One region of the Nocardioides sp. JQ2195 genome, then DNA from elsewhere that is predicted to be linked to it. Evidence: predicted binding sites of a transcription regulator. Region 1 holds the regulator's gene; each other region holds the start of a gene.
What was found. The regulator LexA, encoded in region 1, represses DNA repair genes until DNA is damaged. The targets are predictions, from matches to a motif close to TCGAACANNTGTTCGA.
Positions count from the first base shown of each region.

Region 1 (7,197 bases):
ATCACCGACGCCGGCGTCACCGGCGAGGGCACCCACCACGAGCTCGCCGCCGACCCGACGTACGCCGAGGTGGTGCTGCGATGAGCACGCGCCACCTCCTCCCCATCGCCACGCGCCAGGAGACGGCCGGGCTCGCCTGGCGCCTGGTCGCCCGTCACCGGTTGCCGCTGGTGGCATCGATCGTCTCGTTCGTGCTGGCCGGCCTCTGCGCCTTGGTGGCGCCGTGGATGCTCGGGCACATCGTCGACCTGGTCATCGAGGGCGCCCCGGCGCGCGAGCTCACCACGGCCGCCGTCGTCATCGGCGTCGCAGCCGTGGGAGGCGGGTTGTTCACCTGGGCCTCCGTCGCCTTCCTCGCCCGCGCCGGCGAGCCCGCTCTGGCCGAGCTGCGCGAGGACGTGCTCGACAAGGCACTCGCCCTGGACTCGGCCCGCGTCGAGGCAGCCGGCACCGGCGACCTGCTCTCCCGCGTCGGGGACGACGCCCGCACCGTCGCCAGCTCGCTCACCGAGATCGTGCCGACGCTGGTGAACTCGCTGGTGCTCGTGGCCTTCACCGCCGCCGGCCTCTTCGCGCTCGACTGGCGTCTGGGCCTGGCCGGCTTGGGGGCGCTGCCGTTCTACGTGATGGGACTGCGCTGGTACCTCCCGAAGTCGGGCCCCTACTACGCGCGCGAACGCGTGGCCCAGGGCGAGCGCGCCCAGGCCATGGTCAGCGGGCTGCAGGGTGCACCCACCGTGCGCGCCTTCGGGATGTCGGCCGACCAGGTGGCCACCATCGAGGACCGCTCCGACGAGGCCCGCACCATCTCCGTCACCGTGTTCAGGCTGCTCACCCGCTTCGGCGCACGCTCCAACCGCGCCGAGCTGATCGGGCTGCTGCTGGTGCTGACCACCGGTTTCCTGCTGGTGCGCGCCGACTCCACCACGGTGGGCGCGGTGACCGCCGCCGCGCTCTACTTCCACCGACTCTTCAACCCGATCAACGCGCTGCTCTACATCTTTGACTCGGTGCAGTCGACCGGCGCCTCGCTCTCCCGCCTGGCCGGCGTCTCGCTGCTGCCCCCTCCGCCTGCCCGGCCGGGTTCGCTGCCGGCCGCTCCGGGGCCACTGACACTCGCCGGCATCGACCACGCGTACGTCGAGGGGCGCCCGGTGCTCTCCTCGGTCGCGGTCACCATCGCACCGGGCGAGCGGGTCGCTCTCGTCGGTGCCACCGGGGCCGGCAAGACGACACTCGGCGCGATCGCGGCCGGCGTCCTGCCGCCGACGTCCGGACGTGTGGACCTGGCCGGCACCTCATTGGCGGAGCTGCCCAGCAGCGTCCTGCGCCAGCGGGTCTCGTTGATCAACCAGGACTTCTACGTCTTCGCCGGCACCGTGCGCGACGCGGTGACCCTGGTCGCCGCCGACGCCACCGACGACGCTGTCCGGGCGGCGCTCGAGACCGTCTCGGCCCTCGGGTGGGTCGAGGCGCTGCCCGACGGCCTCGACACCGTCATCGGTGGCGGCGCCCACCCGCTGACCCCGGCCCAGGCCCAGCACCTCGCCCTGGCCCGGATCGCGCTCGCCGACCCGTGGTTCGTCGTGCTCGACGAGGCCACCGCCGAGGCGGGCTCTGCCGGCGCCCGCGACCTCGAACGGGCCGCACTGGCCGTCACCGAGGGCCGCGGCGCCCTCGTGGTCGCGCACCGGCTGACCCAGTCGGAGTCGGCGGACCGGGTGCTGGTCATGCACGAGGGCCGCGTGGTCGAGGAGGGCAGCCACGACGAGCTGTTGCGCTCCGGCGGTCGGTACGCCGAGCTGTGGGCTGCCTGGTCGGGCAGCTGAGCCGAGTCGGTCGGCACCACGGCGCGCCTCACCGGGCTCCGTCGGGGACGTCCAGGGCTGCGGCCATGAGGGCACCGTGGCCGAGCGCCGGGCCCTGACGCCCCGGCCCAACAGCAACGCGTTCCGCACTGGCCGCCGTGGACCAATTGGTCCACCGCGGCCAGTCCGCGGGCGACCGCCCACCCGGAGCCCTTCGAGACGGACAGGCCGCTCATCACCGTGCGTCACAGGGCGGCGGCGAAGAGGACGGTGCCGACGCCGTCTGCGCCTCGCTGGGCAGCCGAAGGCTCCCCGCGGACAGCCGTGGGGATACGGCGCTCTCCCGGTCCCGTCCACCCGCCGCACGACACGTCGAATCTTTGTTCGAGGAAATCCTTGCCTTGTTCGAACACATGATCTAACTTCGTACATGTGTTCGATCGAAAGTCTGATCGATCCCGACAGCTCCACAGCTTCCCCGGAGGCCGTTGTCGGTGGTCACCGTTAGACATTCGCTCAGCACCGACCACCCACTTCCCCCGGAGGTCTCGATGAGCACCATGACCCTCAGCCCCGCCAGCCAGACCAGCACGATCCCGGTCGGCCAGCGCCAGGTCAGCACGATCCAGGTCGGCCAGCGCCAGACCAGCCAAGGCAAGGTCGGCCAGCGCCAGCTCCGCCTCACCCGGCGCGGCCGCGTGGTCATCTTCATCGCGGCACTGCTGGTGGTCATGGGCGCCGCCCTTCTCCTGGCCAACGCATCGACGGCCACCAACCACGCCGGCGTCGACCAGCCGACCCGGGCAGTCGTGGTCGAGTCCGGCGACACGTTGTGGAGCATCGCGGGCGACCTGGCCGGGGACGGCGAGGTGCGTGACATGGTGCACGAGATCAAGCAGCTCAACGCGCTCGACTCCTCGATGCTGATGACCGGCCAGACCATCTTCGTGCCGATCAGCTGACACAGATTTCCGCAGGTCGCCTCGACCCCGGCCTGCGGATGGGGAAGACGAAGGGCGGGGCGCCGACAACCGGCCACCCCGCCCTTCGCACGCCCGAACCCAGCTCGCACCTGAACCCGCGACACGTTCGAACAGGTGTTTGAACCCGAGGGCGATTGAGGCTACGTTGGAAATCCACCCGGACAGGACTGCGGAAGGCACGCCGATGGCACGAAACGACAAGGTCGCCGAACTCCCCGACGGGCCTCCCGACGCGACGGGCCTGACCCCGCGCCAGCAGCGCATCCTGAACAGCATCAGCGACTCCCTCGAGCGCAAGGGCTACCCGCCGAGCATGCGCGAGATCGGCGAGACGGTCGGCCTGACCAGCTCCTCCTCGGTCTCCCACCAGCTCAAGGTCCTCGAGGCCAAGGGCTTCATCAAGCGCGACCCCAACCGTCCCCGCGCGATCCAGGTGTTCCTGCCCGAGACGATGGCCCCGGGCCGCGCCGTCGGGTCGGCCGGTGAGTCCGTCATCGACGAGACCGGCATCGGCGACGCGATGCCGTCCGCCACCTACGTCCCCGTCGTTGGCCGGATCGCGGCCGGCGGCCCGATCCTGGCCGAGGAGCGTGTCGAGGAGATCTTCCCGCTGCCGAAGACGCTCGTCGGTGAGGGCACCCTGTTCCTGCTCGAGGTCTCCGGTGACTCGATGATCGACGCCGCCATCTGCAACGGCGACTACGTCGTGGTCCGTCAGGAGCAGACCGCCCGCAACGGCGAGATCGTGGCCGCGTTGATCGACGGCGAAGCCACCGTGAAGACCCTGCAGCGGCGCGACGGCGAAGTCTGGCTGATGCCCCACAACGATGCCTACGAGCCGATCGACGGCAGCAACGCCAGCATCCTCGGCATCGTCACCGCGGTCCTGCGGCGGGTGTGAGCCCCGCGCGGGGCGTGAGTCGTCAACTGCGTCGAGGCGGCAAGGGCGTGACAGAATCCGCTCATGCTTCGCACCTCCACCCTTGCTGTCCTCACGCTCGTGGCCGCCGGGCTGTCCACCAGCCCGGCCCACGCTGACCGGACCAGTGCTGACCGCGGCGGTGCCGACCGCTCCGACGACGTGGTCTCGGCCGCGGGCCAACACCTCGACGGCCAGGTCGTGGACCGGGTGGCCGACACGGTGGACCAGACGATCCCGGAGCTGACCGAGCTCCTCGAGTCCGACTCCACGGCCCGCGTGCGCAACGGCCGACTGTTGCACCAGGACACCTTCGAGCAGGCCGAGTCCACGGTGTCCGAGCACGTCGCGCGGGCCTCGGCACCCCTGTCCCAGACGTTCGAGCTGCACAGCCGTCCCGGCGGCAAACGCACCATCTATCTCGACTTCAACGGCGAGCGGGTCTGCGACAGTGGCTGGACCGGTCCCGGCGACTGCATCAAGGCCCCCGCCTTCGACACCGACGGGCGCTCCGGGTTCAGCTCCGGTGAGCTGCGTGCCATCCAGTCCGCGTGGAAGCGCGCGGCCGAGGACTACGCGCCGTTCGCCGTCGACGTCACCACGGAGCGTCCCTCCGCCGGGGACATCACCCGCTCCGGCAGCGGCGACAAGCGGTTCGGCGTACGTGCCGTGATCACCAGCTCCAACTCGGTGCGCAAACGGGTCTGCGGTGGCCCCGGCTGTGGTGGCGTGGCGTTCGTCGACATCTTCGATCGGTCCCGGGCCAACCGCTTGCGCGACTTCTGGGTGTTCCCCCGGGAGGTCAACAACCAGCCCCGCCGGATCGCCGACGTCGTCTCCCACGAAGCCGGCCACACTCTCGGCCTCTCCCACGACGGCACGCGCAGGAGTCCCTACGCGAGCGGCCACGGCATCTGGGCGCCGTTGATGGGCTCGTCGAACCGCCAGCTCACCCAGTGGAGCCGCGGAGAGTACGCTCACGCCGACAACCGCGAGAACGACCTCTCCGTCATTGCCTCCAACGGTGCTCCGCGGGTCCGCGACGACCACGGCGGTCGCTCCGGGAGCGCCACCAGGCTGCGTGCTGGGCAGGCCGCGCGGGGTGTGATCAGCAGGGGCAGCGACACCGACGTCTTCCGGATCAGGACCACCTGCCGGGCCAAGCTCACGGTGCGCGCCCGCAATGCCGGGGAGAGTCCCAACCTCGACATCCGCCTGACCCTGACCAACAGGGCCGGCCGGGTGCTCGCGCGGCGCAACCCGCTGTCGTCCGCCTCCGGCGAGGCGCGCGGTCTCGACGCGACGTACGCCGGCAAGCGCCGGGCCGGGGTCTACTTCGTCCGGATCGACGGCGTCGGAGCCCGCGACCCGAGGACGACGGGCTACAGCGACTACGCCAGCCTCGGCAGCTACCGGGTGACGCTCGACTCCCGCTGCGGCGGCTGAGCCGGGCGCGCCACCGGGTCGCGAGCTGGCCCGCGGCGCGTCCCGGTCAGCCGGCCGCGAGCCGCTTGAGCGCGTTGCGCGCCACCTGGGGGTCGGCGGTCGTCCACATCGGGGGCAGGCTGGCCTTGAGGAAGTTGCCGTAGCGAGCCGTCACCAGGCGGGGGTCGAGCACCGCGACCACGCCTCGGTCAGCGGTGGTCCGGATCAGTCGGCCGGTGCCCTGGGCCAGCAGCAACGCGGCGTGGGTGGCCGCGACCTGCATGAACCCGTTGCCGCCTGAACGGTCGGCTGCCTTCTGGCGCGCCGACATCAGCGGGTCGTCGGGACGCGGGAACGGGATTCGGTCGATCAGCACCAGCTGGCAGGTCTCCCCCGGCACGTCGAGGCCCTGCCAGAGACTGAGCGTGCCGAACAGGCAGGTGTGCGGATCGGCGACGAACTGCTTCTGCAGCTCCGCCAGCTGGGCCTCACCCTGGGCGAGCGTAGTCAGGTGGGGCAGACGCTTGCGCACCTCCTCCGCGGCGGCCTCGGCGGCCCGTTTGCTCGAGAACAGGCCGAGGGTGCGCCCGTCGGCGGCGTCGACGAGGTCGACGATCTCGTCGAGCTGCGCCCTCACCAGTCCGTCACGACCCGGCGGGGGCAGGTGCCGGGCGACGTAGAGGATCGCCTGCTGGCCGTAGTTGAACGGCGAGCCGACGTCGATGCCACGCCAGGGCAGCACGTCCTCGGTGCGGGGCGAGGTCTCTGTGGTCGCGATGCGCTCGTCGGCCTTGAGCCCGAGGGACGAGGCGACCGTGCTGAAGTCGCCCCCGAGCATCAGGGTCGCCGAGGTGAAGACCACCGTCTTGTCGCTCAGCAGCTTGTCGCGCATCGGGCCCCACACCTGGAGCGGCGCCACGCACAGCTGCGGGCCGCCGCGCGAGGGGTCGCGGTCGTTGCGCCAGAGCACGTCGGAGTCGAGGTCGGCGGCCATCCGCTCGGCGGTGGTGAAGACCTCCTGCACTCCTCCCTTGGCCTGGTTCTTGCCGGGGTCGCCCTCCTCCCCGGAGTCCTTGGGGATGGCACTGAGGCAGGCCCGGGCGGCGTCGCGCACGAGCACCAGCGCATCAGCGAGCTGCTCGTCGATGCGGTCGATGCGACCGGGCTCGGTGCGGGCGATGGCGTCCTGGAGGCTGCCGGCAGCATCGTCGAGGTCGTTGGCCTCGTCACCCTCGACGTAGCGCTGGGCCCGGCGCGCGGCGCGCTCCAGGTCGCCCACGCTCAGCTCGTCGGTGGCCGCCTGGGTGATCCGGGCGGTCACCTCGTGCGCCTCGTCGACCACGACGACGTCGTACTCCGGGATCATCGGGACGCCCTCGATGGCGTCGATGGCCAACAGGCTGTGGTTGGTGACGATCAGCTGTGACTCCGCCGCCTTCTCGCGAGCGCGCTCGGCGAAGCACTCCTCCCCGAAGGGGCACTTGGCCTTGCTCAGGCACTCGCGGTGGCTGACGGAGACCTGCCGCCAGACCTTCTCGGTGTGGCGGGGCGCGTTGTCCTTCTCACCGGTGCCGCCGGTCTCGGACTCCTTCTCGGCCCACTCGCGCAGCTTGAGCACCTCGGCGCCCATGGAACCGCTGGGCAGCTCCACCAGTGCCCCTTGGTCGTCGGGCGCGCCCTCACGCACCCGGTGGAGGCAGGCGTAGTTGGAGCGGCCCTTGAGCACGGCGAAGGACGTGTCGATCCCGGGCTTGGCCTTGAGCGCATCGACCAGGCGTGGGATGTCGCGCTCGACGAGCTGGTGCTGGAGGGCGAGGGTCGCCGTCGCGACGACCACGCGCTTGTCGTGCATCAGGCTGGGCACGAGGTAGGCCAGCGACTTGCCGGTGCCGGTGCCGGCCTGGACGAGCAGGTGCTCGTCGTCGGTCATCGCCCGGGCCACCGCGTCGGCCATCTGGACCTGGCCGGGACGTTCCTGCCCACCCAGGGCCTCGACCGCCTCGCCCAGCAGCGCGGCCACCTTGGTGGTCTCGGCTGCTTCAGTCATCGCTCACTCCAGTCG
Region 1 covers NZ_CP050902.1:3,423,374-3,430,570, forward strand. Annotated here, with positions in the region: gene ncot_RS16245 (ABC transporter ATP-binding protein) at 1-84, shown strand, start outside; gene ncot_RS16250 (ABC transporter ATP-binding protein) at 81-1,829, shown strand; gene ncot_RS16255 (LysM peptidoglycan-binding domain-containing protein) at 2,360-2,770, shown strand; gene lexA (transcriptional repressor LexA) at 2,976-3,692, shown strand; gene ncot_RS16265 (hypothetical protein) at 3,756-5,156, shown strand; gene ncot_RS16270 (ATP-dependent DNA helicase) at 5,203-7,182, opposite strand.

Region 2 (7,197 bases), 2.0 Mb from region 1:
GGAGTGGGGCTCAGCGAGTGGCGAGCACGTGGACCTGGGTCGCGAGCGGCAGGTACTCGGGTCGGGAGGCCACTGCCTGCTCGAGCTCGACCAGCGCCTGGGTGGCACCCGGCTCGAGGTCGAGCAGGGACCCGGGCACCAGGTCGGCGAAGACCCGGATGCCGTGCACCGACACGGTGCTGAAGCCGGCCCCGTCGAGCAACCCGGTGATCTCGTCGCTGGTGAATCGGTGACCCGCCTTGCCGACGGCCTCACCGGAGAGGATGGCCTTGGCCTGTCCGAAGTGACCGGCCATCGCCCGGGCCACCACGGCTGCATGCCGCTGGGCGACCAGGAGGCTGAGGGATCCGCCGGGGCGGAGCACCCGAGCCAGCGTGGCCAACGCGTCAGCGGGGTCATCGACGACCTCGAGGACCCCGTGGCACAGGACCACGTCGAAGCTGGCCTCGTCGACGGCATCGAGCAGGCTGGACAGCTCTCCCTGCTGACCGGTGACCCGGTCGGCGACGCCGAACTCCTGGGCCCGACGACCGAGGGCAGCAAGGGCGTCAGGACTGGGGTCGACCACGGAGACCCGGTGGCCCTGCTCGGCGACGCGCACGGCGAAGCCGCCGGTGCCACCGCCGATGTCGAGCACGTCACTGGGCTCCGCGAGGACGTCACGCAGGGAGTCCCAGACGACAGCGGTGCGGGCAGCGCCCCGGCGTTCACTGGCAGACATGGCACCCAGACTAGTGGCCGGGCCCGCGAGCCCGGCACAGGCTGTGACAACCGTGGCGTGTTGGCGGTCGATCTCATCCGGCGCTCCCGGGACTGCGGTGCCACAACGTCCGGGCAGCCACGATGTCGGAGCCACGCGACGTCGGTCCTCCGGCTGGCTTGATGTCGGCGTACGGCGACATCCGGAACCCACTGGTGTGCACCAGCACCCGTTTGGGCGCGGAGCTCTCGAAGCCACCGGGCACCTCGGCCATCAGCTCACGCACTGCCTCGACTCCCCCGGCCCGCCACACGGCGTACAGCTCGGGGAGCTCCCAGCAGCCGGTGGCGCGCACGGACACTCCTCGACGGCCGGTGCGTCGCAGCTCCCCACGCACCACCAGCAACCAGGAGTGGAAGACGGTGGCCGCGTAGGGCCCCTGGGCGTCTTCGAAGAAGGTGGCGTCGACCGGCCCGGTGGAGTCGTCGAGGGTCAGGAAGATGACCCGACGGCCGGAACGGATCGGCGGCGTCTGGGTGGCCACCTTGACCCCGGCGACCAGCAGCTCGGAGCGACTGCGTTGGGTGAGGAGGTCCTTGCTGCGCACCACGCCGAGGTCGTCGAGGAAGTCGGCGTAGTTGTCGACCACGTGGGCAGTGACGTCGAGCCCGAGGATCTCCAGCTCGGCCCGCATCCGCTCGTGCACGTCCATCTCGGGCAACCCACTGGCCTCCCCGTCACCCGGCTCGTCACCGAGGTCGAGGGTGAGCTGGACGCTGGTGACCGGACGCGGCGCCCTGGTCGCCCGGGACTGGGCGGCGGCCTTGGCCCACACCCCGGCCGAGGCGAGTGCATGACGCTCCGCGACCGGCGACTCCTCCCGCACCAGCGGATCGCTGCTGCTGCGCTCGGCCGCCTGCTCGGCGCGTTCCTGGGCTGGGGTCCTCGCGGACGGGGCCAGTCCCTTGGAGGCCAGGCCACGTCCCCGCGTCGACGAGCGCGCCACCGACCGGGCCAGCCGATCGAGCTCGGCGACCTGCAGCAGCAGGTCGCGCCGAGTCACCGAACCCCGACGGCGTACGTCGTGGGGGGACCCGATCCGATAGACGGAGTCGAAGGCACCGGTCAGCACCAGGCGCTCGCACACCGGCCGGGAGACATGGGCGCGGTGCCAGAGGTCGCTCAGGGAATGGAACGGACGCGCGCTGACGATGCGCTCGACCTCACCCTCGTTGATGCCCTTGACCTCGGAGAGCGCGAGGCGGATGCCGTAGCCATCATCGACGCGTTCGACGGTGAATGCCTTCTCGCTGTGGTTCACGTCGAGCCCGAGCACGGTGATGCCGAACTGGCGGGCGTCGTCGAGGATCAGCCGCTTGGGGTACATGCCGGGGTCGTGGGTGAGCACACCGGAGAGGAAGTGCGCCGGCCAGTGCGCCTTGAGCCAGGCGGACTGGTAGGTCGGCAGCGCGAACGCGGCGGCGTGGGCCTTGCAGAACCCGAACGAGGCGAAGGCCTCGAGGATCTTCCAGATCTGTTCGGCGACCCGCGTGCTGTAGCCCAGCCCCAAGCACCGCGGGAAGAACCAGGTCTTCGTGTCGGCCATGCCCTCGGTGTCGCCCAGCGCCCGCCGCTTCTCGTCGGCCTCGGCGTAGGTCACCCCGGCGAACTGGGCGATGATCTCGATGACCTGCTCGTGGAAGACCACGACGCCGTGGGTCTGCCCGAGGATCGGCTTGAGGTCGTCGTGCAGGTAGGAGGGCATCTTCCAGCCCTGCTTGGCATTGAGGTACGGCGTGATCATGTCGCTCTTGACCGGCCCGGGCCGGAACAGCGAGATGTCGGTGATGATGTCGGAGAAGCTGTCGATGCCGGACTTGCCGACCAGCTCCCGTTGGCCGGGCGACTCGATCTGGAAGACCCCCAGCGTCTTGGAGTCACTGATCATCTCGAAGGTGGTGGCGTCGTCGAAGGGCACCTCGGCCTCGCTGTCGAGGTCGATGTCGACGTCGTCGACCCGCTTGATCTCGGTGAGTGCGTGGGCCATCGCCGACTGCATGCGGATGCCGAGCACGTCGAGCTTGAGCAGGCCGAGGTCTTCGACGTCGTCCTTGTCGAACTGGCTCATCGGGTAGCCGGCCCAGCTGGCCTCCACCGGGGTACGGTCGAGCAGGGTCGTGTCGGAGAGCAGCACGCCGCAGGGGTGCATGGCGATGTGTCGGGGCAGCCCGTCGAGCCGCTCGACCAGGCCGAAGAACATGTCGAGCCTCTGCTCGCCCAGGCCACTGGCGCGGAGCTCGGGCAGGTCGCGCAGCGCCATCCGGGCGTCCCTTGCGCGGATGTGGGGGAAGGCCTTGGCGATCGCATCGGTCTCGCCGGGCGGCATGCCGAGGGCGGCCCCGACGTCGCGCACCGCGTGGCGCACCCGATAGGTCTCCATCATCGAGACCGCCACGCACCGCTCCCCGCCATAGGTGTCGAGGATGGCGTCGTAGACCTCGAGCCGTCGCGCGGACTCCACGTCGACGTCGATGTCGGGCAGGTCCTGGCGCAGCGGTGAGAGGAACCGCTCCATCAGCAGGCCGTGTCGGATCGGGTCGACGCCGGAGACGCCGAGCAGGTAGTTGACCAGGCTGCCGGCGCCCGAACCTCGCGCGGCCACCCGGACCTTCATCTCCCGGATCAGGTCGACCACGTCGCCCACGGTGAGGAAGTACGACGCGTAGCCGAGCTCGCGGATCACCTCCAGCTCGTCGTCGAGCCGCTTCCAGATGCGTTGTCGAGGAGCGTTTCCGTAGCGCCACCCGATCGCCCCCTCGCACCGCTGGCGCAGCGCCGCATCGGCGGCCTGGTTCCGAGACGCGTCGTCCGTCCCGCCGCTACCGCGTCGGTTCGGACCGACGCTCCTCAACCTTCGTTCGTGATCGCGAGGAGCGAGCGAGCTCGTGCCTCGCGCGAACTCGAACTCCGGGAAGTGGATCTCCCCCAGGCCCAGGTCAGCCTTCGGGTCGATCACACATCGATCCGCGATCTTCCGGGTCTGGGCCAGCAGCTCCTGGCCGGCGTGGGCGGTGTCGTTCCCGAGCCCGGCATGGCGGCAGATCTCCTCGGCCACGTCGTGCATCTGCTTGCCGGACTTGAGGAAGCCCTCGGCGTTGCCCCGGAAGCCGCCCGGCCCGACACGGGACAACCCGGCCGAGCCCAGCGGGACCAGGGTGCGGGCTGCGTCGAGCACGTCGATGGTCGGGGCGTCGAGCCGATCGGCGTACCGGACGGCATTGGACAGCACCACCGGGAGGCCGGCGCTGCGAGCCACCCCGACCATCCGGGCGGCGTGGGGTGATGACCCCGGGCCGTGGCCCGGGAGCCGGTGGGAGGTCACCTCGACCACCAGGTTGCCGGGCGGCACGATCTCGCGCCAGCGGTCGAGGACCGCGCGGGCATGGTCGTCGCGACGCGCCGTGGCGGCGTCGCCCAGCGTCGAGGTCGGCCCGAGCAGCACGAGCACGTCGTCTCCGAGGTGCTCGGCGATCAGCTCGGGCGTGGTCACCGGCCGACCTCGCTCGCCGGCCAGGTGGGTGGCCGAGACGAGTCGGCAGATCGCCGCCCATCCGGCCTTGCCCGAGGCCAGGAACACCGCCCGCGGGAGCCCCTGCTCGCGAAATGCACCGCCGCGCACCGGCGTGCGGGGGCGCCCTGCCCCCGACGGTGGTTGAGGAGGCGAGGAACGAGCCGTCTCGACACCACGCCACGGAGACCCCGCATACGCCAGGTCCACCCCCAGCACCGGTCGGATCCCGGCCTGCTGGCAGGCCTTGACGAACCGCACCGCACCGTAGGTGCCGTTGCGATCGGTCAGCGCAAGCGTGTCCATCTCCTGCTCGAGGGCGCGCTCGACCAGCACGTGGGGATGGCTTGCGCCGTGCTGGAGCGAGTAGCCCGAGGCCACGTGGAGATGGACGAACGGGTCAGGCACTTCTCCCGGCTTGCTCGTCGAGGACGCCGGCGCCCTCCACCCAGCGTGCGCCTCCGGCCCGCAGTGCCAGTTGACCGTCGTGGGACACGTGGGGAGACAGGCCGAGCGACTGCTCGATGACGGCCAGGAACCGATCGGACTCACGGACCAGGTCGTCGGCCTCGCGCTCGGTGACGGCTCGGGTCGAGCCGGCCTCGGCGGCAGCTCGCTTGGCAGCGCCGGAGGCGAAGAACGTCGCCCACTCGGCGAGCTCGGGGGCCACCTCGGCGAGCAGCACCCAGGCATTCTTCTGGGCACGTCGTCGGCTGGTCGCCGCCACGGGCACGGCCCTGGCCGCGATCAGGGCAGCAGCAGCCCGCAGTGCTGCGACATGGGCGCAGGCATAACGAGCAGGAACCTCGGTCGCGGTGATGGCCTCACGCAGGGACTCGGCGGCCCGCTCGAGGTAGGAGTGGGTCGTTGCCGGGAGGCAGTAGGGGTTCATCGTGGTCATGGGTCGTCCGCCCTTCAGTCCGCGCAGCCGAGGAGCTGCCAGTTGCCGTCAGTCCAGGAGAAGGAGAGGTCGAAGACCCCCGTGGTGCCCAGGCCCCCGCTCATTCCGCAGCCGGCCTCGACCCGCCACATCTCCCGTTCTGAGAGCAGTCCAGCACTGGCCACCGACAGTCCCCTGCCGGGCGACCTGCCGGGCGACCTGCCCGCCGATCGGCGGGGCACCTCTTCCCCGTCGGTCCCGACCAAGGCACGGGCGTCGGCGGACTGCCACCACGGCCCGGTCTCGACCCAGTGCGCGACGACCTCGCGCACCTTCCACAGCTTGCCGCGCCAGAGGAACTGCTCGGGCGCCTCGACCTGACGGCCGGGCTGTCCCACCATTCCCCTGCGCACTTCCACGGGATCGTCGTACCGACGCATTTCCGCTCCTTCCCCAGAGCTTCAGACGGTTTCGACCCCTGTCTCTTCTCGACCCCTCCGACCCCGGTGCTGCGACCTCACGCCGGTCTGTGCCGCGGCTGTGCTGCTGCGGCCCGTGCTGCTGGCGTGAGCCCGGTGGAGGCGGGGGTCGAGGTCGCCCCCACCGGGGAGCGATCGAACATTTGTTCGAACACCTCAAAGGTACACCGGCACACGGACAGGACTCAACCCCTGTCCGGAGAAACCTGTCCGGAGAATCCTGACCGGAGAAACCTGACCGGAAGATGATCGGAGACGTGATTCGGGAAGATGCGCCACGGGGCAGGCTCGCAGGGCCAGGCGCACGGGCCAGGCTCACGGAGCCGGCTCGGCCGTCTCCACGGTGAAGTCGATGAAGTCGTCGCCGCAGACCTCGGTGCCGTTCGTCCGCAGCGCGTGCCGCTCCGGTTCGTCGGGACTGATGCAGGCACTCAGCGGTTCACCGGGCATCCAGCCCACGTTGGAGATCCACGTCTCGTTGACGAAACGCTGGCCACGGAAGCGATAGGTGTAGTCGACGTTGTGGCCGCTGCTGTTCTTGCGCCACTTCTCGGACTTGGTGACGGTGACCTCGACCTCTTTCGTCAGGTCGCCCTGGTCCTCGGTGTCGGCGATGAGGAAGAAGGCCAGGCCGAGCAGGAGGACGAAGCCCAGCCCGACCACCGCCAAGCACCCGATCGCGGCCTTCATCCGGGCAGGTTCCACGGCTCGACGACGAGTCCTGACGAGATCTCCGAGGCGAGCTCCCTGCCGGCCTCGTGGTCGCGCACCATCACCTGCACCAGGTGCATGTGGGCGCCGTCGGTGGTCACGACCAGCCGGTTGCGCACCTCCAAGGAGCGCTGCGTGCCGTCGACGTCCGCGGCTGCGGATCCCACGGCGCCGCGGACGCGTACGTCGACTCCGGCATGCACCCGGGAGTCAGCGCCTGCATCGAGCTGCTTGCGGATCCGGTCGATCTCCCAGCTGAGGTGGTCGGCCACGCCTTGCGGGGTGCCCAGCCTGGTCTCGCGCACGGCCAGGGAGAGGCTGATCAGCTCCCGACCGTCGCCGAGCCACTGCCACATCTCGCCGTGCCTGCCACTGAAGTGGCTGGGCGCAACGGCCGGGACGGGCAGGGTCATCGGGCCAAGGTGCGCAGAGGTGAGGGGTGTCAACACGTCGGATCACTTTCCTGCAGGCAGCTGCGAGAGGTCCAGCTGGACCAGGTCGTGCGACCCTTCCGGGCGCACGAAGACCACGTTGGCCGTCTCGACGGATGCGCCGTACTCGATCTCCGCCCCGCCGACCCCGGCATCGAACTCGATCTCCTCGCTGGCCAACGACTCGATGGTGGTCTGGCGGATGACGACCCTGCCGTTCTCCATGGCCAGCTCGGTGGCTTCGTCCATGTCGCCGCGGGCCACGGCCGACTTGATGGCCTCCGCCGCAGGGTTGTCGGCGGTGACCTTCAGCTCGACGTCCAACCCCTGGCCGGTGCTGGTGCCGGGAGGCAGGTCGAGGCCGAGCTTCTGGTTGAGGGCACTGGCCTCGATCTTCCCCGAGAGCGTGAAGTCGTTGAAGTCGCCGT
Region 2 covers NZ_CP050902.1:1,418,413-1,425,609, reverse strand. Annotated here, with positions in the region: gene ncot_RS06855 (methyltransferase domain-containing protein) at 11-721, opposite strand; gene ncot_RS06850 (DNA polymerase III subunit alpha) at 795-4,676, opposite strand; gene ncot_RS06845 (SAV_6107 family HEPN domain-containing protein) at 4,669-5,169, opposite strand; gene ncot_RS06840 (DUF6504 family protein) at 5,184-5,588, opposite strand; gene ncot_RS06835 (hypothetical protein) at 5,943-6,317, opposite strand; gene ncot_RS06830 (hypothetical protein) at 6,314-6,751, opposite strand; gene ncot_RS06825 (hypothetical protein) at 6,794-7,197, opposite strand, start outside.
Region 2: the regulator LexA is predicted to act here: its motif matches at 5,763-5,778, upstream of ncot_RS06840 (DUF6504 family protein).

Region 3 (7,197 bases), 600 kb from region 1:
CGGGCCACGGTGCGTCAACGCATCCATGACCAAGGCATAGGTCGTCGGGTCGATCGTGCCGACGGTGAGGTGCTCGTAGACGTCGGTGGGACAGACGTCCTGGGTGGCCACGTTGGTGATGCGTCCGCGACCGGTCCGCAGCGCCGAGGAGGAGGTGGCGGCGCTGCCGTTGGGCGTCACGACTTCGTCGGTGTGCGTGTAGATCACCGTGTAGGAGATGCCCCTGAAGGTCTCGGCTCGCGAGTTCAGTGCCTTCATGAACCTGGAGTCCTTCTGCTGCTGCCACACCGCCGGCGTGCAGGTGGTGAGCCCCTTGATGCAGCCGGTGATCGCCGTCGTGCCGTGGTTGGAGGGGGCCATCCCGATCACGTCGTCGACCATGGCGCGGGTGTCGGGCCAGAAGCGCAGCGCCCAGCGCATGCTCATGCCGCCCTGGCTGTGACCGAGGACGGCGATCCGGCGACCGGTCCGACGGTGCATCGTCCGGATCGCGTGCACGAGGTGTTCACCGGCGACCTGGATGTCGCCGTACGTGTGGAACGGCATCGTCACCGCACACCAGTAGCGGTGCTGCGCTGTGAACGCGGGCTCGTAGCTCCAGGAGTAGTTCTGCTCCGGCGTCACGCTGGTCGCGGGGTTGAGCAGCACGGGCTGGCGCTTGGCGGCGGGGTTGCCGTGGCACTCGAGGGAGGCCCGCAGGTCGGCGGCCGGTACCCGAAGCCTCGGTCCGGCCTTGCCCAGATGGGCGTACGACGGGGTGGTGCTGGTGGCTGCCGTGGCACTCGTGCCCACGGTGAGCGCGCCGGACACAGCAAGCGCGAGGGTGAGCGAGAGCGAGAGCGCGAGGGCAGAGGCGGCAGCACGGCGGCGAAGGGTCACGTCAAGTTCAACGCCAGCACGCATCCTCCGGTTACGCGTGCATGGCGCGGTCAAGAGATCACGTTCCTGGGGGCCAGGTCCTGACAGCCAGCTCGGCGCGAGGCAGTTCCTCGAGGTCGTGTCAGGGACTGTTGGTCGGTGGCGACCCAGTTGATGGTCGTTGGAAGCACCCGTTGTCGGAGGTTGGTCGGTCTTCTGGTGTGACGTCGATGCTGCCGGTGTTGTCGCGGTAGTAGCGGCGGCCGGCGGGCGAGCACCAGAGGTAGGCGCCGGGTTCGATGATGGTGTAGGTCCAACCCTGGTGGGTCTTCATGCGGTGGTGGCGTCGGCACAGGGCTGCGACGTTGCATTCGCACGAAGCGCCTCCCTCGTGGAACGGGATGGTGTGGTCGTGGTCGCAGCGCTTCGCGGTGCGTGTGCAGAACGGGAACACACAGGTGTGGTCACGGGCATCGATGCGGTGCTTGAGCCGATCGGGGAGTTCGTATTGTTCGACGTTCTCGTGGTCGGCCAGGTCGATGACCGGGGTGACGGTGAGATGGGTGTCTTCACGACCCGCCCAGTCACGGATCTGCTGGACCAGGAGCGGGATACGGCCATTCTCGAACCGGCCGGTGATGGCGGTTCCGTCGATCGCGGCTTGTGAGAGGTGGACGACGAGCGTCATCTTCTTGCTCGGACGACGCCCCGGGGTCATCGTGTCGTTGATCAGGTCGAGGGCTGCAGCAGGGTCGGCGAGGATGCCGATGGCCATCGCGCGTCGCACGTCGTGGGACTCGGGAACGCCGAGGTCACCGAGGATCTTCGAGATCCGGTTGATGGCGTCGTTGAAGTCGAGCACATCCTTCATGTCGCCATCGATGCGCATGTGGGCGATGCCGGTGTGGGAGAAGTTCGTGTCGAGGTCGACTCGTCGCTTGTCGAGCTCTTCGAGTTGTTGTTGCTCGCGTTGTTCGGGGTAGAGGACCAACATGGCTTCGTCGATGAGGCGTTCGATGGTGATCAGCCCGACCTTGTGGGCGATGGGTGCGACGTGTTCATCGACGTGGGCGGCGACGTCGTCGGGATGGCCGATGGTCATCGCAGCGATCCGGCGAGCGCGCCAGGCGGTGATTTCTCCATTCGCCAGGCGTGCCCAGACCAGTGGCAGGCGATGACGCAGCTCCATCGACTCGTGGATCAGCCGGTCGCCGGCCTCGTGGGACAGTCCGATGGCCAACGCGAACTCTGCACCAGCGTCGTAGGCCATCTGGGGCAGGGTCTGCACCCGGAACTCGTCGACCTGGACGACCTCGAAGGCACCCGTGTCGTGAGGGCCGCTGACGGGGTGGGTGGCCGCCCATTCGGTGGCTCGGAGCAGGATCAGCCGTTCGGCGTCGTCGGAGACCTGACGCATCGCCCGGGCATCTTCGAGCACCTCGGCGACGGTCGAGGAGGCGGGTGCGAAGGTGCTGGACATGGTCAGATTTTACTTCGAACGGACGTTCGACGACAAGGGGTTCGGGTGATCTGTGGAGAAGTATTTCCGCAGGTCAGAGGCACTTTCGACCCGGTTTTCGTCCACAGGGTTGTGTCGTTGCAGGTCAGAGGCCGCAGGTTTGCCTGGGCTTTGGCTGGCTCGGCATCTCGAGCGCGCTGGCTCGCTCCGGAAGGATTCTCGATGGCCCTGCCGCCACCGCGCGTTGCCCCCTGAAACTCGGTTGAGATCGAGGTCGGCGACGCCAACGATGGGCGGGTGGAAGACGCCAATGACGACGTCGCCCCCGATGCCAGCCTGGTTGCGCGGTTGTTGCGTGAACAGTTCCCGGAGCTCGCGGGCAAGGACGTGCAGCCCAGCCGGGCCTCGGGCAGCAGCAACTGGGTCTTCCGCGTCGGGGACGAGCACGCCGTACGACTGCCCCGGTCGGACGCCTACGTCGACGACCTGCTGAAGGAAGCAGAGTTCCTCCCCCTTCTCGCGCCGCACCTCAGCACACCCGTGCCCGACGTTCGCTTCATGGCGGAACGGTCCTCACTGTTCCCGCGGCCGTGGACCGTCGTGTCCTGGGTCCCGGGCGAGACCCCGGAGCAGCTCGACCCGGCCGCGCAGGCGCGTGCAGCGCTGGGTCTGGGTCGGTTCGTGGGCCGCCTGCACGCGGCGGACACGTGGGAGTTGCCCGCCGGGGCGGCGCGGTGGGGATATCGGGCGGGCGAACCGGTGACGGACGTGATCGATGGTTGGGCCACCAGTGCAGCCCGCGAGCTGAAGGACCTCTTCGACCCACGCCGGGTGGCGGAGGCCTGGCGGCGGATCCGCGACGTCCCGCCTGCACCCGGACCTGCGTGCTGGGTGCACACGGATCTGTCGGCCGAGAACCTGCTGACCTCCGCCGAGGGGGAACTGGTCGGGGTGGTGGACTTCGGTGGCTTGGGCATCGGCGACCCCGCCGTCGACCTCCTCTATGCCTGGAGCCTGTTCGATGCGCCGGCTCGAGAGGTTCTCCGCACCGAGTCCGGTGCCGACGAGGCCACGTGGCTGCGAGCGCGAGCGTGGGCGTTCGTCGGGCCGGGCCTGCTGACGCTTGCGGACTATCGCGACTCCATGCCCGCTCGCACGGCTCGGCTCACCACGATGGTGGAGGCCGTGGCCGACGAGGTCGGCGTTGCCCTGCGCTAGGGATGGGCGCGAAGGAGATGGCCGGGCCGCGCGTCTTGACGAATGGCCACGCCCTGCAGCTCGGTGAGCGTCATCCGGTGGTCGAGCAGAACGTGGTCAAGGCGGATGTCGATGGCCATCAGACCGTGAACCTCTGGTCGTTCTGCAGACGCACACCTCGCCTGAAGACTCCCGCCAGCAGCAGTAGCAGGGCGCCGAAGACATCCGCGTGAGCTCCGGGCCGCCCGGTTCCATCGATCCCAGCTGCAGGCCACACCCTGATCGCCGGCCACGAGGAAGCTGTAGTCCCAAGCCTTGGGGCTGAGGAACAACCACAGGAACGGCTCCAGCAGCTCCCACAAGATCAGGGTGAGGCCCATGACTCGCAGTCGGCGTACGACCTGGTCGGTGAATGGTGCGTCATGGGAGACGGCACGCAGCAGCAACCAGAGCTGCGAGAGCAGGAAGGCAAGGACGAGCAGGCTGAGCACCGTCATTGTGTAGAGGGAGGCAATGAGGGGGTTCCAGCCCGGGGCGGCGTCGAGGAACAGGCGACCGTCTAGGTCGGCCGACACCGAGTGTCATGACGACGGAGGCCGCGAGCACGGACCAGCTGGCCAGCCTGAAGGCATGGGAGGTGCCGACCGTGGACTGGACTGGCACACGTGGCTCAAGGGGCAATGACCCCCATGCCATAGTCATCTGTCGTGACCACCGACCGACCCGCGCTGCCCGGAGAGATCAAGGTCCTGATCGCCGCGGCCTTCGTGATCGCGGTCGGCTTCGGACTGGTCTCGCCGGTGCTGCCGGCGTACGCACGGTCCTTCGACGTCGGTGTCGCCGCCGCCTCGGTCGTGGTCTCGGCCTTCGCGTTCTTCCGACTGCTGTTCGCCCCCGCCGGCGGCGCCCTCACCACCCGTCTGGGTGAACGCCCGGTCTATCTCACCGGGCTGTTGATCGTGGCGGCCTCGTCGCTGGCGACCGCGTTCGCCCAGTCCTACACGCAGCTGCTGATCTATCGGGGGCTCGGCGGCATCGGCTCGACCATGTTTACCGTCTCGGCGATGTCCCTGCTCGTGCGGATGGCGCCGCCGTCAGCCCGCGGGCGGGTCTCCTCCGCCTACGCCAGCTCGTTCCTGCTCGGCGGCATGCTCGGCCCGGTGCTCGGCGGTCTGCTCGCCGAGTTCGGCCTGCGCGTCCCCTTCATCGTGTACGCCGCCGCGCTGGTCGTGGCCGCGACCGTGGTCGGCGTACGGCTATCCGGGGCGTCCCTGCGCGACCGTGCGCAGGCCTCCACCGCGCCACCGATGCGGGTGCGTGAGGCGATGCACCATCCGGCATACCGCGCGGCGCTCGCGTCGGCCTTCGCCAACGGGTGGTGCAACTTCGGGGTCCGCGTCGCGGTCCTGCCCCAGCTCGCCGTCGCGTTGTACGACGCGCCCTGGGTGGCGGGCGTGGTGCTCGCCCTCGCCGCGGTCGGTACGGCGGTCACGCTGCAAGTGGCCGGCCGACTCGTCGACGGACTCGGCCGACGTCCGGTCGTGATCAGCGGGCTGGTCGTCACCGCGATCGGACTCGGCCTGATCGGGCAGAGCGGGTCATTGGCCGTGCTGTTGGTCCTGTCGGTGCTCTCCGGCGTGGGTTCGGGGCTGGTCAACCCGGGCCAGCAGGCCACGGTGGCCGACGTGATCGGCAACGACCGCAGTGGTGGCACGGTGCTGTCGACCTTCCAGATGTTCCAGGACGGCGGGGCGATCCTGGGTCCGGTGCTGATCGGCCTGATCGCTGACCGAGCCGGGTTCGACTGGGCGTTCGCGGCCACCGGTGCCCTGGCACTGGTGGCGGTGCTGCCGTGGTTGTTCTCCCCGGAGACCCACCAGCGTGACGAGTCGCCGGCCTGATCCGGTCAGTCGATCTTCTCCAGGGCGTCGCCCTTGTGCATCGCGACATGGTCGGTCTTGTCGCTCTTGATCTCGTACTGAGGGTCGTCCGGCGAGCAACGTCTCGTATGACCCTTGTATTCGGTGTCGCTGGTGTGCTTCTTCGTGATGACACCGGAGACGTTGCCGGCCTCGGAATTCCAGCGGACGTGGTCGCCGACGGCGAAGTCCTTGCTCATGAGGGTTCCTCTCATCGGGTTCGGGATTCCACCCTCCCTCAGGCTATGCCGGCGCCGCCACGTAGGCGGGGCTGTTCACCGCCCTACCGCACGCCCCACCGCCCGGACACGCGGGCCCGGCGTCCAACGTGGGCCAAGAGGGTATGGCAGGACGCGAGACGATCAGGCATCCTCCAACGTGTCGATCGGTCAGCGAAGCGCTTCAACACGTACGCCCTGGTGACAGGCTGCATCCGTGCGCGACTGGCGTCAGTCCGTCAACCCAAGAACCCCAAGGAGGGCCGGTATGCGGCGCTCCAGCGCGGCGAACACGAGGCGATCGTCGACCTTGTCGTAGTGATGGGCAATGAGGTTACGCATCCGCGCCAGGGCTACCCAATCGACCGAGCCGTGGGCGTCTTTGAAGTCGCTGGGCAGCTTCTCGGCCACCGTGGCCACTTGGATGAGGATGTGGCGACCGCTGTTGCGAAGCACCCGGCCCTGTGGACTGTCGGCGAGGTAGGAGTCGAGGCCCAGCCCCACGGTGTAGGCGACAGCCTCAGTCAGCCCGTGCCCGGTGACAGCCCCCTGCACTCGCGCGTCAACCAAATCGACGTTGAAGGTGAGCAGGAGTTCCAGCTCGTGCTCCAGGCTCAGCAGGTCGACGATGTCGTGCGCATCGGAGAACTCCACCATCAAGTCGATGTCGGAGTCGCTGTGATCATCTCCGCGGGCCACCGATCCGAAGACCCGAGGCTCGGGCAGGCCGGCGCGTTCGAACAGCTCCCGGACCTGCTGACGCCGCGCTGCCAAGGCCACCGACGGGCGTGTGGTCAGCGCCCGTTCCAAGCGGGCACGTGCCTGGGGCGAGGGATGGCGCCGTCCCGACTCGATGGCTGCGATCAGCGGTTGCTTGACACCTGATCGCTCGGCAAGATCTCGCTGCGACAACCCCAGGATCGCGCGACGCGCCCGCATGAAACTCGCGTAGTCGCCCCGCACGTCATCACTCACCATGATCCAATGGTCACTCAGCGTGTTATCGCGATCCAGTGTGATGACAGCCCTGTGCTCGCCTCGGCGCCAAGCGACGCCAAGTCCTCGCCCACCTCGTCTCCCTGACCCAGTCGATCGGCAGCGAGGTGATCACGCCGTACGGCTCACGACTGGACCTGCTGGCAATCGACGCCGATGGCAATTTCAATCTGTTGGAGCTCAAGCGCGACAAGACCCGCGCGAGGTCGTCGCCCAAGTGCTCGACTATGGCTCGACAGCAGTGTCAGTGAGCCATATCGACGAAGCGGCTGTAGTGGCCCTGGAACGCAACCGTGATGTCACGGGTCTGACCGTTACGGTGCTTGGCCACGATCAGGTCCGCTTCACCCGGGCGAGTGGATTCCTTTTCGTAGACATCCTCGCGGTGCAGCAGGATGACCATGTCCGCATCCTGCTCAAGGCTGTTGTGCAGCGCGATCCCTTCGGCCACGAAGTTGTGTACGCCGAGCACGGTGGCGTCGTACACGGGCTGCTCGCCAAGTGACTTGATGGAAGCGATCGAGTCCCAGTAGACGTCGTTGGTCGCGAG
Region 3 covers NZ_CP050902.1:4,020,671-4,027,867, forward strand. Annotated here, with positions in the region: gene ncot_RS19145 (lipase) at 1-879, opposite strand, end outside; gene ncot_RS19150 (HNH endonuclease signature motif containing protein) at 1,001-2,338, opposite strand; gene ncot_RS19155 (aminoglycoside phosphotransferase family protein) at 2,615-3,535, shown strand; gene ncot_RS19160 (DUF2975 domain-containing protein) at 3,532-4,089, opposite strand; gene ncot_RS19165 (MFS transporter) at 4,222-5,415, shown strand; gene ncot_RS19170 (DUF2945 domain-containing protein) at 5,421-5,633, opposite strand; gene ncot_RS19545 (helix-turn-helix domain-containing protein) at 5,883-6,629, opposite strand; gene ncot_RS19180 (replicative DNA helicase) at 6,892-7,197, opposite strand, start outside.
Region 3: the regulator LexA is predicted to act here: its motif matches at 2,353-2,368, upstream of ncot_RS19150 (HNH endonuclease signature motif containing protein).